DNA from 2 places in the Halomonas sp. MMH1-48 genome. Region 2 is predicted to be linked to the other one. Evidence: predicted binding sites of a transcription regulator. Region 2 holds the regulator's gene; the other holds the start of a gene.

Region 1 (7,500 bases), on a different contig from region 2:
AGGAAGGATTGCCCGTTTACGCGCCCTAGAACAGAGCTGGTCGGGCATCGCGGAGCAATTTCTGCGCTACCTCAACGAGGCCCAGGAGGCTAATCATGCGAGCTCGTCCGCTTGTCGTATTCGATCGTCTTGATCTATGGGAGTGGCGGTTTTGCCAACGAGTCACTCACCTCTCGATCTATCGCCCCTGGCGGCTGACCCTGCAAGCGGCCAGTAAACTGGGCGACTGGCCCGTTTGGGTGCTACTGATTACAGCGCAGCCCTGGCTACAACCCGATGGATGGGGGCGCATTTTGCAGTACACGCTGATCGCGCTCATAGCCATTACAGTCTACAAACTGGTCAAAACGAAACTGTGCCGCGAACGTCCTTTCATTACGTATTTGGGCGGCGTGCACTGCGGTGAGCCTGCCCGAGACCGCTACAGTTTTCCTAGCGGCCACACCATGCATGCCGTCATGTTTAGCGTCTTGGTGGCTGCCCATACGCCCTGGTTACTGCCCATCGTTTTACCACTCAGCCTGCTGATTGCCATTTCTCGCGTAGGACTTGGGCTGCACTACGTCAGTGACGTTCTGGTCGGCGGTGTCATGGGCTATGGCTTTGCACTGTTGAGCCTTTACTGGATGGGCTAGCCTCGGCCGGTACTACGACAAGACGCCATCACCGCTCTGGGGCTACGCACAAAAAAAGCCGCGCGCTCTATCGCTCATGAAATAGCGATGGAGCGCGCGGCTTTGTGATGCGAACGGTCAACGTGGCGGTACTACCTATCGGGCGGAATATCGTCACGTTCTTCGGTCGCCGCCATCAAGGATGTCTTGAACATCATGTATACGCCGACCCCGGAAAATCCCAGAAACAGGACGAACATGCCCAACATCAGTACCATCGCCATAGCGCTTGTCCCTGAAAGTACGCGGTTGCTACGTTGACGTCTTCTAACCGCTGAATTTTGGTTTAACCGAAAGGATAGACCAAAACCCCTTCTTCATCTGTACAAGTGCTGTTCAAATAACGCTGTAAATATTAAAAAATAGACAAATCAGAGAGTTACTCGTTAAAAATTGACGCAAAAAAACCATCCCGCCGAAGCGAGATGGCTGTTTTGCACCGCTGCCACTCCCTGGCGTCGATGACCAACACATCCTGTGTTGATAAGAGTGAGCAGGCTGAGTGTCCTTTCACTTCCCTGGTGCTGATTGGGCGTCCTGCCCTCCTTGATTGCTTGTCAGCCTGCTCACGCTGTTAAAGGGTGGTGCTGACGTCATACTCTTCATAACACTCAATGTATTGCAGACTCTAGGCCATCGTTCGAAAAAACAAAAATAAAAACAAATAAAACAATAATTTAGAAAAAATACTCACTACCAAGTCAAGCAGAGAAGCGCCCACTAGGGCGAATCTTTATGTATCGAACTGACACATGCGACAAATTCGCACGAGCCGCCCCCATCCTTTGGCACATCAGACGTTGGCTCATCGTGACAAAATCCCTCGTTTCACGGTAGCGGTCGATGACAACAACGCTTATGTTACTTATCACACTCTCACGCTCGCATGGGCATACTTAGGCACGAGGAAAGGCCGATGAAACGTACCGTCGCACTGGGCATTTTGCTGCTGGCAACGCTGTTGGTGCTGAGTGGCTGCAATACCGTTCGCGGAATGGGGCAAGATATCGAACAAGGCGGTGAAGCCATTCAGCGGTCGGCGGATTGACCATGATGATGACTGTCTACCTTTCACATGGCTTGGAAAGTGGCCCGGGCGCACTAAAGATGCAAGCGCTCAAGGGCATTGCCGAACAGCTAGATGACTGTGAGCCAGTCGTCATGGATTACCGGGGCATGGACGAGCCAGCCCAGCGGCTGGCTCATCTACAGCAGGCACTTCAGAAGCGCGGCGATGATCCCTCACGTTGCGTCATGGCAGGGTCTAGCCTTGGTGGCTGGTTAAGCGCCGCCGTCAGTGCTCGGACACCAGTCCTGGGCTGTTTTTTGCTTGCCCCTGCGCTTGGCTTACCCAAATACCCCCAAACATCCCCCACCATTCAAGCGCGGCACACGCATATCATTCACGGTTGGCAGGATGATGTGGTACCTCCTGGCCCCGTTATTGAACGCGCCCAGGCACAGCGATTGTCACTCAGGATGATCGACGACGATCATCGTCTGCATAACAGTTTGGAGACGATCTTGGTTGATTTTCGTCGTTTTTTAACGCTATGCGCGACGAGTGAGCGCGGCGCTACATAAAATAAGAACGATTAAGAGTCGACATTGTCACCTCATGGCTATACAAATAGTGTACACAAAAAAGGAGAGTGATCATGTTCGGTCTATTTAATCGCGACCCTCAAAAAAAGCTTCAGCAAGCCTATGAGCGTAAGCTTCAAGCGGCGATGGAGGCGTCCCGCAACGGTGATATGCGAGCCAACGCCACGCTGACCGAAGAAGCAGAAGCACTTTTGGCCGAGATCAACCGGCTCAAAGCTCAGAAGGGCTAACACAATGCGCCCCACGTGGCCATGGATTCTGCTGACGATGGCACTTGCCACGGGACACGCCTATGGCGATTGCCCGTCACCAGGGCAGTGGTGGCAAGCAGACGGTGCCGTGGGCGCACCAACGTTGCTTGCCCAGGCCGCTCGACAGCAGGTCGTACTACTGGGCGAACAGCACGACGTCGAGGATCATCACCGCTGGCAGCTGCACACGCTCGCAGGGCTACATGCTCTCCGCGAAGATATGGTGGTTGGCTTGGAGATGCTGCCAAGAAGCGCTCAGCCGGTGTTAGACCGCTGGGTAGCGGGCGAGCTGACCGAGACAGAGCTGCTGGCCGACAGCCGCTGGGATGACGCGTGGGGATTCGATGCCGAGCTCTACTTGCCCATTCTTCACTTCGCGCGACTGCAAGCGATTCCGCTGGTGGCTCTCAACATCACGCCAGAATTGCGCCAACGGCTCGTTCAAGAAGGCTTTGATCGTGTCCCCGCTGACCAGCGCTACGGGATTCCTACCCCACTACCCGCCAGTTCAGCCTATCAGCAGCGTTTGACCGAGGTATTCGAGCAGCATGGCATGGGGCAAGGGGACCCTGCCATGCTAGCCCGCTTCACCCAAGCGCAGCTCACCTGGGATACCGCCATGGCCCACGGGCTTGCAGGCGCCGTCAAAGAGGGTGCGTTAGCCGTTGGCTTAATGGGCCTTGGTCACGTCACCTATGGCCACGGCGTAGAGCACCAGCTCGAAGGGATGGGGATTCGACACACCCTCAGCCTACTGCCGTGGGATCAGGCAGAGTGCCGCCTCCCAGACCCCGCGCTTGCCGATGCCGTCTTTGTTCTACCTCCAGCCCTTACCCACGAGCCCACGAATTAGGCGTCATCCGCCAACGCAGGCAGCAGCGTTTTAAGCTTGCGTGTCAAGGTGTTGCGCCCCCAGCCCAGCAGCTCGGCGGCTTCGCCTTTACGCCCGCCGGTGTGCTTGAGCGCCGTCTCGATCAAAATGCGCTCGAAGTCAGGAACGGCCTCTTCTAGCAAATGGGTATGCCCTTCGGCCAGCGCATGATCGGCCCAATCACGGAACGCCGAGCGCCAGTCGCCATGGACGCTGCTCTCTGACGTGCCGACGGTGCGTAGCTCCGGAGGCAAATCTTCGACCAGAATCTCCCGACCGGAAGCCATCACCGTTAGCCATCGGCAAATGTTCTCGAGCTGACGGACGTTACCGGGCCACGGCAGGCGGGTCAGATGCGCTTCTGCTTCGGGGGTCAATACTTTAATGTCGGTGGACAACTCCTTGGCGGCTTCGGCCAAAAAGTGCCGGGTGAGGCGTGGGATATCCTCGCGCCGCTCGGCCAAACGCGGAAGATGGACACGAATCACGTTCAGGCGGTGAAACAAGTCTTCACGAAAGCGCCCATCGTCGACGAGTGATTCAAGGTTCTGGTGCGTTGCCGCGATGATCCGTACATCGACGTTCACCGGCGTATGCCCGCCCACCCGATAAAACTCGCCATCGGCCAGCACGCGCAGTAGGCGGGTTTGCGTTTCTGCGGGCATGTCGCCGATCTCATCGAGAAACAGCGTGCCGCCATTGGCCTGCTCGAAACGCCCCTGGCGCTGCTGCGCAGCACCAGTAAACGCGCCTTTCTCGTGGCCGAACAGTTCTGATTCGATCAAATCGCGCGGAATCGCCGCCATATTCAAGGCAATGAACGGCTTTCCCGAGCGCGGACTATGCTGATGCAGCGCCTGGGCCACGCGCTCCTTGCCCGTACCCGACTCACCGTTGATCAGTACCGTGATATGCGAATGGGAGAGCCGTCCAATCGCCCGGAAGACCTCTTGCATAGCCGGCGCTTCACCGATGATCTCGGCGCTAAGACCTTCCGGCACACTCACCGGCCGCTGCCGTTCACGCGCATGGGCCACGGCCCGGCGCACCAGCGCGAGCGCTTCATCCACATCGAACGGCTTGGGCAAGTACTCGAATGCCCCGCCTTGATAGGAGGCGACAGCGCTGTCGAGATCGGAGTGCGCGGTCATGACGATCACAGGCAAATCCGGATGGGCATCACGCACCCGTGCCATTAAATCCAACCCGTCGATGCCCGGCATACGGATATCGGTGACCAGCACATCCGGCGGGCTCTCCAGCAAGCGTGCGAGCGCCGTATCGGCACGCTCGATACACTCGACCTCCAGATCGGGTTGCGCCAGAGCGCGCTCCAATACCCAGCGGATAGCGCGGTCATCATCGACAATAACCACTCGTGCAACATCGGTACGTGTCGCCTCAGTCATGACGCTTCTCCGGTGCAATTAATGACCAATGGAATCAGTAAACGAAATTCGGTGTGTCCGGGACGAGAGTCGCATTCGATCAATCCTTGATGTTGGTGCAGTATTGACTGGGCAATCGATAGCCCCAGACCGCTCCCTTCTGCGCGGCCGGAGACCATCGGGTAAAAAAGGGTGTCGCGTAGCGACTCGGGGATGCCAGGACCGTTATCGATGATGCCGACTTCGCTCACCAGGCGGTGCCGCTCGGCTCCCAAAGTGAATTGGCGGCGCGCACGGGTACGCAGTGTCAGTTCGGGCGCGGGCGTACCTGCATCGCTCATGGCTTGCACCGCGTTGCGGGCCACGTTGAGCACTGCTTGGATCATCTGCGCCTCATCACCGGACAGGTCCGGTAGGCTCGGGTCATAGTCGCGGCTGACGACCACCTGAGGATGCTCGGCGATCAGCAGCGCCCTTACGCGCTCCAACACTTTATGAATGTTGACCGGCTCATGCTTGACGATACGGTTCGGCCCTAGCATGGAGTCGACCAAGTCACGCAAGCGGTCAACCTCTTCCACGATGATATGGGTAAACTCGCGCAGGGCCGGGTCATCCAAATCTCGCTCTAACAGCTGCGCGGCACCGCGAATGCCCCCTAGCGGATTTTTCACCTCGTGGGCCAACCCCCGCGCCAGCACTTTGATGGTTTCTTGGCGGGTGGTAAGGGCCTCCTCTCGGGAGATTTGCATCAACCGATCCCGCGGCTCGACTTCCAACAGCAGCTCGTCGGCCGACAGCGGTGTCACGGTATAATCGACGGTCAGCGGCTCGCTATTGAGCGACGTGATACGCGCTTCACGCTGTGTATAGGGATGAAACGCATCGCGTGCTTTGGCCAGTACGTCGTCGATGCTCTCGTCTCCGCCCAACAGCGTATCGAGGCTGATCCCCTGCACGCGGCTAAAGCTCACGGCCAGCAGCGCTTCCGCCGCCGGGTTCATCCAGCGAACGCGGAGTTCACCGTCGAGCAACAGGACTGCTGTGGTGAGGTGTTCGAGCAAGCGCTGATACATGGCGTGTCCTGAAACGTCGCTTCGATCAATACACATGGCACTGATCCATCAAAAGAGGTATGCGAGAGGATCTGCAAAAAGCGCGCCAATTCGGCGCAAGCGACGGCATGCACGGCTTGTGGGCAGATAGCGGGGAGATGACGAGCCTTAATAGCGCAATGAGCCGCCTAGCCCACCGCCTCATTGCACCATTATAGTGCACTCGATTAGTCAGTGATAAAAATAGTCACCGGATCGGTGCGGTGCTGCACACGGCCCTGGCTATCCAACAACTCCGCATGAATATGGTGCGCTCCCACAGGTAACCCCGCCAGCCAGAAGGCGTCGCTATGCAGGGCGGATTGGCTCAGTTCGCCATTCACCCTCAGTTGAATTTGGTGGTCGTCCCGCAGTGGCGGCACCACCTGCACTTCCACGGGCGTCATGCCGCCCCGAACGGCGCTGCTGTTTGCCGGGTTGACGATGGTAAAGCGGTCATAAGGCATAAACGGTTGCCCGGGATGGCTCTGAGTGCGGCCCGGGGTTCGGCTGTCAGGTGGGGCAGAGCGCACCGTCGTCACGCTGGGCAGCGGTGCCAACGTGACGGCTTCACCGCCACGTTCTGGGTTGTCGGTAAACGTCACCTTGCCCTGGGCGTCCACCACGCGATACACCGTTTGCCCCAGCGCCGCGCTTACCCACAGCCCCAATAGCAGCGCAGCACCTGTGGATAATCCTCTTGCATAGCGCACGTGCCAGCGACGGATCATGACGTCTTCCTCCCTTTTCTTTTCCTTTCCTCGCCTCAACGAAAAAACCCCGCCGAGGCGGGGTTTTCAGGCTAACGACACCTCAAGGGTGATCTTAGCAGCTGTAGTACATGTCGAACTCGATCGGGTGAGTCGTCATGCGAATACGCTCGACGTCTTCCATCTTCAGTTCGATGTAGGCATCGATCATGTCGTCGGTGAACACGCCGCCTTCGGTCAAGAACGCACGGTCAGCGTCGAGCGCTTCCAGGGCTTGATCCAGGCTGTTGGCCACGGTCGGGACGGACTTGCCTTCCTCGGGCGGCAGGTCGTACAGGTTCTTGTCCATGGCATCGCCAGGATGGATCTTGTTCTTGATACCGTCGATACCCGCCATCAGCATCGCCGCGAACGCCAGGTAGGGGTTGGCGGTCGGGTCGGGGAAGCGCGTCTCGACACGCTTGCCTTTCGGGCTAGCGGTGTACGGAATACGGATGGACGCAGAACGGTTACGGGCGCTGTAGGCCAGCATGACCGGCGCTTCGAAACCCGGCACCAGACGCTTGTACGAGTTGGTAGAGGCGTTGGTGAAGGCGTTCAGCGCGCGAGCGTGCTTGATGATACCGCCAATGTAGTACAGCGCCATTTCGGACAGGCCCGCGTACTCGTCGCCAGCGAACTGGTTCTGGCCATCTTTCCAGAACGACTGGTGGACGTGCATGCCCGAGCCGTTGTCGCCCACCAGCGGCTTCGGCATGAAGGTCGCGGTCTTGCCATAAGCGTGCGCCACGTTGTGGATCACGTACTTCATTTCCTGAACTTCGTCGGCTTTCTTCACCAGCGTGTTGAACTTCACGCCGATTTCGTTCTGACCGGCGTTCGCCACTTCGTGGTGGTGAACTTCGAC
Region 2 (7,500 bases):
TTTGCCAATGCCACGTATGACCAACACGGTCATGCTGGCGGGGCAGGATGATCCTGACGACATCATCAAAAGCGTCAAGCGGGGTATCTATGCCGTCAGCTTTGGCGGCGGTCAAGTAGACATTACCTCGGGTAAGTTCGTCTTTTCGGCCAGCGAAGCTTACATGATCGAAGATGGCAAGATCACAGCGCCGGTCAAGGGCGCGACGCTGATAGGCAACGGGCCCGAAGCCATGGGCAGAGTGTCGATGATTGGCCATGACATGGCGATGGATACCGGCATTGGCGTATGTGGTAAAGAGGGGCAGGGCGTGCCCGTCGGTGTCGGTCAGCCCACGCTTAAGCTGGATGAGCTGACCGTCGGCGGTACGCAGTCTTCATGACCGGCTTACAGCGCTAGCGTCTCACGCAGGTGTTTGAACAGCTTGCGCGAGCTGGTGGGGGGCTTGCCCTGTTCGCGTTCTTTACGCGCGTTGCGCACGAGTTGGCGCAGCGCTTGCCGATCCGCATTGGGATAATCGACCATGAAGAGATCGACGGCATCGTCGCCCTCGTCGATCATGCGGTCTCGCCACTTTTCCAGGCGATGAAAAGCATGATCGCGCTGCTCTTTTTCTTGTTCGATGGCGTCGAAAACGCCTTGAATGGCCGTTAGATCCTCTTTGCGGATGAGCTTGCCAACGTACTGCATGTGACGTCGGCGGCCCTCATGGGAGCGAATGCGAGCGGTTTCATCGATGGCGCGCAGCATATCGTCAGACAGCGGAAAGCGTGAGCGTTCGGTGGAGTTCATGGCAATCAGGGTTTCGCCAAGCGCCTGTAAGGCGTGCATTTCTCGCTTTAGCTGCGATTTACTGGGGCGCTCTACCTGTTCGTCGATGTCAATTGGCTCGGGACGTTGCTTGGGCATATAGCTACTCACAGATTAGATTCGTTCGCAGCATTATATCAGGCTGTGACCACAACATTGATCCGCCAACGCGTTTCAGGCGAAAAGGAGGCCACATGGCACAGGCATTTGATGCATCGGCGCAGCAGGCATTACTGACACAGCGCGCTGAAGAAGCGCTTGCCCTAGCAAAGCAGCTAGGTGCAGATGCTGCTGAAGTGGGTGCCAGCGTCGATCAAGGCATGGGCGTCAGCGTTCGTTTAGGCGAGGTGGAAACCGTTGAGCTGTCGCGCGATCAGGGAATTGCGGTAACGCTATACGTGGGCAAGAGAAAGGGGAGCGCCTCGTCTACCGATGCCAGCAGCGCGTCGATTCGCGCAACGGTCGAGAAAGCGCTCGCGATCGCGCGCTATACCGGAGAAGATCCTGCCGCCGGTTTGGCAGACGCGTCGCTGATGGCCACCGAGCTACCCGATTTGAAAGTCCACCACCCGTGGACGCTCACCACGGATGAGGCCATCGACCTGGCCCTTCGCTGCGAGCAGGCTGGACGCAGCGCGGAGGGGATTCATCAGTCGGAGGGTGCGTCACTCTCCAGCGGCGAGGGTGTCCGTGTTTATGCCAACAGCCACGGATTTTTGGGCACTCAAAAAGGCAGCAATCACTCGCTCTCATGCATGCTGATCGCCCAGGACGATCAGGGTATGCAGCGCGACTATGATTACACCGCCGCACGTAATCCACACCATTTACGCAGCCCGGAAGAGGTCGGTCGAGAAGCGGCAACTCGCACGCTTCGCCGACTGGGTGCGCGTCGGCCACCGACCGGTACCTTTCCGGTGCTGTTCGACCCTACGCTAGCCAGCGGCCTGATCGGTCATCTAATGAGCGCCTTGGCAGGCGGTGCGCTATACCGAGAAGCCTCTTTTCTGTGTGACCGTCTGGGAACGCCGCTTTTCCCCGAGTGGTTTGGCTTGGAAGAGCGACCCATGGAAGTGGGGGCGACGGCGAGCTCGCCGTTCGATGCCGAGGGGGTGCAAACCCGTAATAATCGATTCATCGATCGGGGGCAGGTTGCCAGCTACATGCTTTCTGCTTATAGCGCACGGCGTTTAGGTATGCACTCGACTGGAAATGCAGGTGGCGCGCGCAATTTACGCCTGCTGGCTCCGTTAACGCCACGAGCCGAGCTGTTGAGTCAGATGGGGCAAGGTATTTGGGTCACCGAACTCATGGGGCAGGGGGTGAACGGTGTGACCGGTGATTACTCGCGGGGAGCGGCAGGCTTTTGGATTGAAAACGGTGAAGTTCAGTACCCAATCGAGGAGTTCACGATCGCCGGTAACCTGAACAAGATGTTTGCCGGGCTGAGCGGCGTAGGGGATGACACGGATACACGGGGCAGCATTCACACGGGGAGCTGGCTGGTGGATGCGATGACCGTGGCGGGCAGCTAAGCGTACGCTGCATCGATTACTGATCTTCTTCAAACCGAGCGTCGAATAGCGCCTCGATAGCATCGAGCGCTCGTTCGGCGTCTTCCCCTTCTGCAATGACGGTGAGCTCGGTACCGCAGGGCGCGGCGAGCATGAGCAGTGACATGATATTGGCAGCATCCGCTTTTTGCTGCTTCTTGTACACATGAATCTGGGCAGAGAACTGCTGGCCACACTGAACCAGTTTGGTGGCTGCGCGGGCGTGAAGGCCGCGCTGATTGGTAAGGGTCAACGTTCTTTCGGGCACTCTGGTTCCTTTTTGCCGAGTGGGGTTTTAGGGAGGGCTCAGGGAGTACTGGGCGTCGCCGCCGTATGTTGGGTTGTCGGCGTTTCGCTGAGCGTGTACTGCAGCCCTAGCTCGCGATGCCTCAACTGCACTTCCCCTGTTTGTTTGACGAGCCGCTGTGCAAGCTGCTCGATCATATAAACGGACCGGTGTTGGCCGCCCGTGCAGCCAATGGCCACGGTCATATAGCTGCGATGGCTATTTTGATAAGCTGGTAGCCACTTCTCCAGCCACGTTTCAATATCGCTTGCCATGGCCTCTACCACGGGGTAGCCGCTCAAGAAGTCGATGATGTTGGCGTCGCGACCGGTATATTGGCGCAGAGTAGGGTCCCAATAAGGATTGGGCAAGCAGCGTACGTCGAACACGAGGTCGGCATCCAGCGGAACGCCGCGTTTGTAGCCAAAGGACTCGAAGGTGAGCGTCAGTTGATGCTGGCGCTGATGAGCTACTTGGTCGGTAATGCGGCGTCGCAGATCGTGTACGGAGAGTCGAGACGTATCGATCAATAAATCGGCGAGGTCGCGAATGTCATTCAGCGTCTCTTCTTCTTTGTTGATCGCTTCTTCCAGCGTCATGTCGCTATCACGGGTGAGGGGATGACGACGGCGGGTGGCCGAGTAACGCTCCAGCAAAATACGCGCATCGGTTGTCAGGTAGATCACCTGAAAACGAATTTCCCGGTGGCGCAATTCTTCAAGTAGCGCTGGCAGACGCTCCAGCGCAGTAGGTAAGTTGCGTGCGTCGATACTGACGGCAATCCGGGTGCGCTCACCCTGGGCGCGCAACTCGTCGATAAGCGAGCCCAACAGCATGGCAGGCAAGTTATCGATCGCGTAATAGCCAAGATCTTCCAGCGCTTGTAAGGCGATAGACTTACCGGAACCTGAACGGCCGCTAATGATCACCAGTTGCATAGCGTCTCTCTTGGCGTTTGAGCGTAAGAAGTAAAGACAAATTGAAGGAGTAGATCTGTTACGCAGCCTGTTCGCGTATCTTGGCCGTTATCAGCGTCAACAGTTCTTTTTGACTGCCTGCTTTGCGCAGCTGTTGGCGAGTATCGGCGTCGTTCATGATCGTCGCGACTTGTCCGAGCAAAGCAAGGTGCGTGTCATCGGCTTCTTCAGGCACCAGCAAAACGAACACGAGATCGACCGGGTCCCCATCGATGGCATCGAAATCGACGGGTTCCGCCAGTTTCAAAAAGCCAGCAATGGGGGCACTGCAGTGCGGGCTTCTTGCGTGGGGAATGGCAACACCGTTGCCAATCCCCGTGCTGCCAAGACGCTCGCGCCCAATCAAACGACTGAACACTTCTTGGCTGTCAAGGCTGGGCGTGTTTTGGGCGATAAAGGTGCTGAAAAACTCCAGCACCCGCTTTTTGCTGCCCCCGGGTACGTCATAAAGCACGCGCTCCGGGGGGAGAATGGTTTCCAACGTCATTGAGTTAACGCACGCCTGCGCCTTGAGCGCGAGCTTGTGCTTTTTCCTTGTGTTTGACGAGTTGACGATCGATTTTGTCCGCAAGGGCATCGATGGCGGCATACATATCGTTATCGAGTGCCTCGGCATGAAGGTCAGCACCGGCGGCATGTAGCGTGCACGCTGCCTGCTGGCGCTCCTTTTCGACAGATAAGGTCACTTGTACCGTGGTGATATTGTCGTAGTGTCGTTCGACGCGTTCCAGCTTTTCGTTAACGTAGTCACGCAAGGCGTCAGTCAGTTCAACGTGATGACCAGTGATGTTTACTTGCATTGACGTGCTCCTTATCCATCGGGCTGTACTTCGATTGTAACCCTTTTTACGCTATTGCAAAGCCCTTGCGGTGAGTTTGTCACGACCAAGCGTTTAACTAGCGTAAACGGCGGCGCTCGCTCGAAGAGGGAATGCCCATCGACTCGCGATATTTCGCGACGGTACGTCGTGCCACGCTTATTCCGCCCTCTTCGAGAAGCGTCACCAAGCGACTATCGGAGAGCGGTTTGCCTGAGGGCTCCTCTTGAATGAGCTTTTTGATACGTGCGCGAATGGCCGTGCTCGAGTGGCTGTCGCCGCCGTCTTGGCCACTGACTTGACTGGAGAAAAAGTATTTCAACTCGAACACGCCACGCGGTGTATGAATGAACTTCTGTGTCGTCACGCGGGAAATGGTCGACTCATGCATCTCTACGGCTTCGGCGATGTCGGCCAAGATCAGCGGCTTCATGGCCTCTTCGCCGTGCTCTAGAAAGCCAATTTGGCGAGCGATGATTTCACGCCCCACGCGCAGCAAGGTGTCATTGCGGCTAGAGAGGCTTTTGATCAGCCAGCGCGCTTCTTGAAGGTGCTCTTTCAAGAACTGGTTGTCCTGGCTCTTGTCGGCGCGTTTGATCAAGCTGGCGTAGTCGGGTTGGATGCGTAGCCGTGGAAGAGCGTCCGGGTTGAGCTCTAAATGCCAGCCTTCGTTGTCATGGCGCACGACCAGATCGGGAGTGATGTAGCTATCGTCGGTCACGCCGTAGGCGCTGCCGGGTCGGGGGTCGAGGCTGCGAATTAATCGAATGACGTCATCCAACTGCTCATCGTCCAGGCTCAAACGGCGCTTGAGGAGGCGCATATCGTCTTTGCCTAGCGCCTCCAAAAACTGTCGTACCAGCCGTTTGGCTGGCATCAATAGCGGGGTGTCTTCCGGCAACGCAGCAAGTTGAAGCATCAGACATTCGCGCAGGTCGCGAGCGAATACGCCGGTCGGCTCGAACTGCTGCAAGCGCAGTAGGGTATTTTCCACTTCCCGTTGGCTCAAGCCGTCATGACCTTGTGCTTTGAGCCCTTCACGAATGTCGTTGAGCGGCTGGGTAAGATAACCATTGGCGTCCAGCGCATCGATCAGGCTCTCCGCAATTGCATATTCCCGTGAGCTGACATCGGTCATGGCCAGTTGCCACAGCAAATGGCCATGAAGGCTTTGGCCAGCGGCTTGGCGCTCGAAGTCGGGTCCTTCGCTACCACCGCTCAGACTGCCCATGTCTTGGTAGGTGTCCGACCAGTCGCTGTCGACGGAGAGTTCGTTGGGAATGCTGTCAGACCACTCGGCCTCTTGCGGCTCGCTGACTGCCTGCTCTCCAAACTCGTCCTCTTGCTCGAGCATAGGGTTGGCGTCAAGCGCTTGCTGAATTTCTTGACGGAGGTCCAGCGTAGAGAGCTGCAGCAGGGCAATGGCCTGTTGCAGCTGGGGTGTCATGGTCAGCTGTGTGCCGATACGCAATTGGAGAGAAGCTTTCATGACCATCTGAGAACCACTCGTTAATCAGAAAGCTCCACCCTAGAGCGAGTTATGGCTACGTGCAAGTGCAATAAGCATGCCACTAAAAGAAAAGTTTGGTCAGGCCTCGGTTTAGAGCCGGAAATCAGCGCCCAGATAGACGTCGCGAACCTTTTGGTTATTGAGAATCTCCTGGGCGTTCCCACTGGCGATGATGTGGCCATCGCCAACGATGTAGGCGATATCGCAAATATCCAGGGTTTCACGCACGTTGTGGTCGGTGATCAAGACGCCGATGTGGCGTTTTTTGAGTGCACGGATAATGGTTTTGATTTCGCCGACCGAAATAGGGTCGACCCCGGCAAAGGGTTCGTCGAGTAGAATGAACGCGGGCTCGGTGGCCAGCGACCGCGCGATCTCTACTCGACGGCGCTCGCCTCCTGAGAGGCTCATGCCTAGGTTGTCACGAATATGGGTGATATGAAAATCTTCGAGCAGTGACTCCAGGCGAGCTTCTCTGGCACTGCGATCGAGCGTTTTGCGCGTCTCGAGGATGGCCATGATGTTATCGGCTACCGAGAGCTTGCGAAAAATCGAGGCCTCTTGGGGAAGATACCCAATGCCTGCCATGGCGCGTTCGTGCATGGGCGCGTGGGTCAAATCCAGATCGTCGATACCCACATTGCCCGCATCGGATTTGACCAGTCCGACGATCATGTAAAACGAGGTGGTTTTACCGGCTCCATTGGGGCCCAACAGTCCAACGACACTGCCCTGGGCGATTTCCAGGTTGATGTCCTTGACGACGCGGCGGCGTTTGTAGCTCTTCGCTAGGTGGTGGGCGTAGAGCGTTTTGACAGGTGCGGAATCTGCAGACGTTGATGCTGCCACGTGTGGGCGCTCCCTATTGTTCCGGCTGAAGGGTCATGCGAATGCGCTGGTTGTCGCTACCGTTCACGTCGGAGCGAGCTTGCACCACTTCCTGGTCGATGAAGTACTCCAGGCGGCCCCCTTGAAAGCGGTCGCCTTGCTGGGTCAGTTCGGCTCGGTCGATCAGCTCCACGCGGCGTTCGGCGACGTGATAGATGATGCGCCGCGCCCAACCTTCCATGGGGGTCTCCTGGTCGTCGAGACGATTGCGCAAGTAGGCACGCTCACCCGTGGCAATGGCTTGAGAAAGTTCCCCTGCATCATTGCGCTGAATCTCGACGCGTTCGCCGCGCAATTGCATTTCGCCTTGACGAATATCCACGTTACCTGAGTAAACTGCGGTGCCCGCGCGCTGGTCGAGGTCCAGGCGGTCGGCTTCTACTTCGATGGGTGCTTGGCTTTGCGCCATGGCAGCCGTCGCCAGCGGTAGCGTTAAAGCAAAGAGGGTGGTGCGGAGAGAGGCATTCATCGCGACTCCTAGGGGGTACGAGTGGCCGGCGGATGCACGCCGCGCACGTTGTTGGTCAGGCGGACCTGGCTGTCATCCAGCCAAACGTCCATGCGGGAAGCTTCCATACGCTGAGGGGGCTGCTGCAACAGCACGGGCGTAGTGCTCCAGGCGTGGCGGGTCACGCCATCGTAGTTGAGTTGCTGTGTA

What was found. The regulator sigma-54, encoded in region 2, starts transcription at its own class of promoters, with help from an activator protein. The targets are predictions, from matches to a motif close to TGGCACNNNNNTTGCTNT.
Region 1: the regulator sigma-54 is predicted to act here: its motif matches at 5,936-5,953, upstream of glnL (nitrogen regulation protein NR(II)).

Annotation. Positions count from the first base shown of each region.
Region 1 covers NZ_JAKRFL010000007.1:158,448-165,947, reverse strand. Annotated here, with positions in the region: gene MHM37_RS09110 (glycosyltransferase family 1 protein) at 1-133, shown strand, start outside; gene MHM37_RS09105 (phosphatase PAP2 family protein) at 96-635, shown strand; gene MHM37_RS17090 (hypothetical protein) at 767-898, opposite strand; gene MHM37_RS09100 (entericidin A/B family lipoprotein) at 1,591-1,722, shown strand; gene MHM37_RS09095 (YqiA/YcfP family alpha/beta fold hydrolase) at 1,728-2,258, shown strand; gene MHM37_RS09090 (DUF6435 family protein) at 2,333-2,509, shown strand; gene MHM37_RS09085 (ChaN family lipoprotein) at 2,514-3,383, shown strand; gene ntrC (nitrogen regulation protein NR(I)) at 3,380-4,810, opposite strand; gene glnL (nitrogen regulation protein NR(II)) at 4,807-5,865, opposite strand; gene MHM37_RS09070 (DUF4124 domain-containing protein) at 6,072-6,614, opposite strand; gene glnA (glutamate--ammonia ligase) at 6,709-7,500, opposite strand, start outside.
Region 2 covers NZ_JAKRFL010000001.1:412,859-420,358, reverse strand. Annotated here, with positions in the region: gene tldD (metalloprotease TldD) at 1-382, shown strand, start outside; gene yjgA (ribosome biogenesis factor YjgA) at 388-909, opposite strand; gene pmbA (metalloprotease PmbA) at 1,005-2,345, shown strand; gene MHM37_RS02010 (HPr family phosphocarrier protein) at 2,362-2,631, opposite strand; gene rapZ (RNase adapter RapZ) at 2,670-3,587, opposite strand; gene ptsN (PTS IIA-like nitrogen regulatory protein PtsN) at 3,646-4,113, opposite strand; gene raiA (ribosome-associated translation inhibitor RaiA) at 4,118-4,426, opposite strand; gene MHM37_RS01990 (RNA polymerase factor sigma-54) at 4,524-5,939, opposite strand; gene lptB (LPS export ABC transporter ATP-binding protein) at 6,045-6,803, opposite strand; gene lptA (lipopolysaccharide transport periplasmic protein LptA) at 6,817-7,311, opposite strand; gene lptC (LPS export ABC transporter periplasmic protein LptC) at 7,320-7,500, opposite strand, start outside.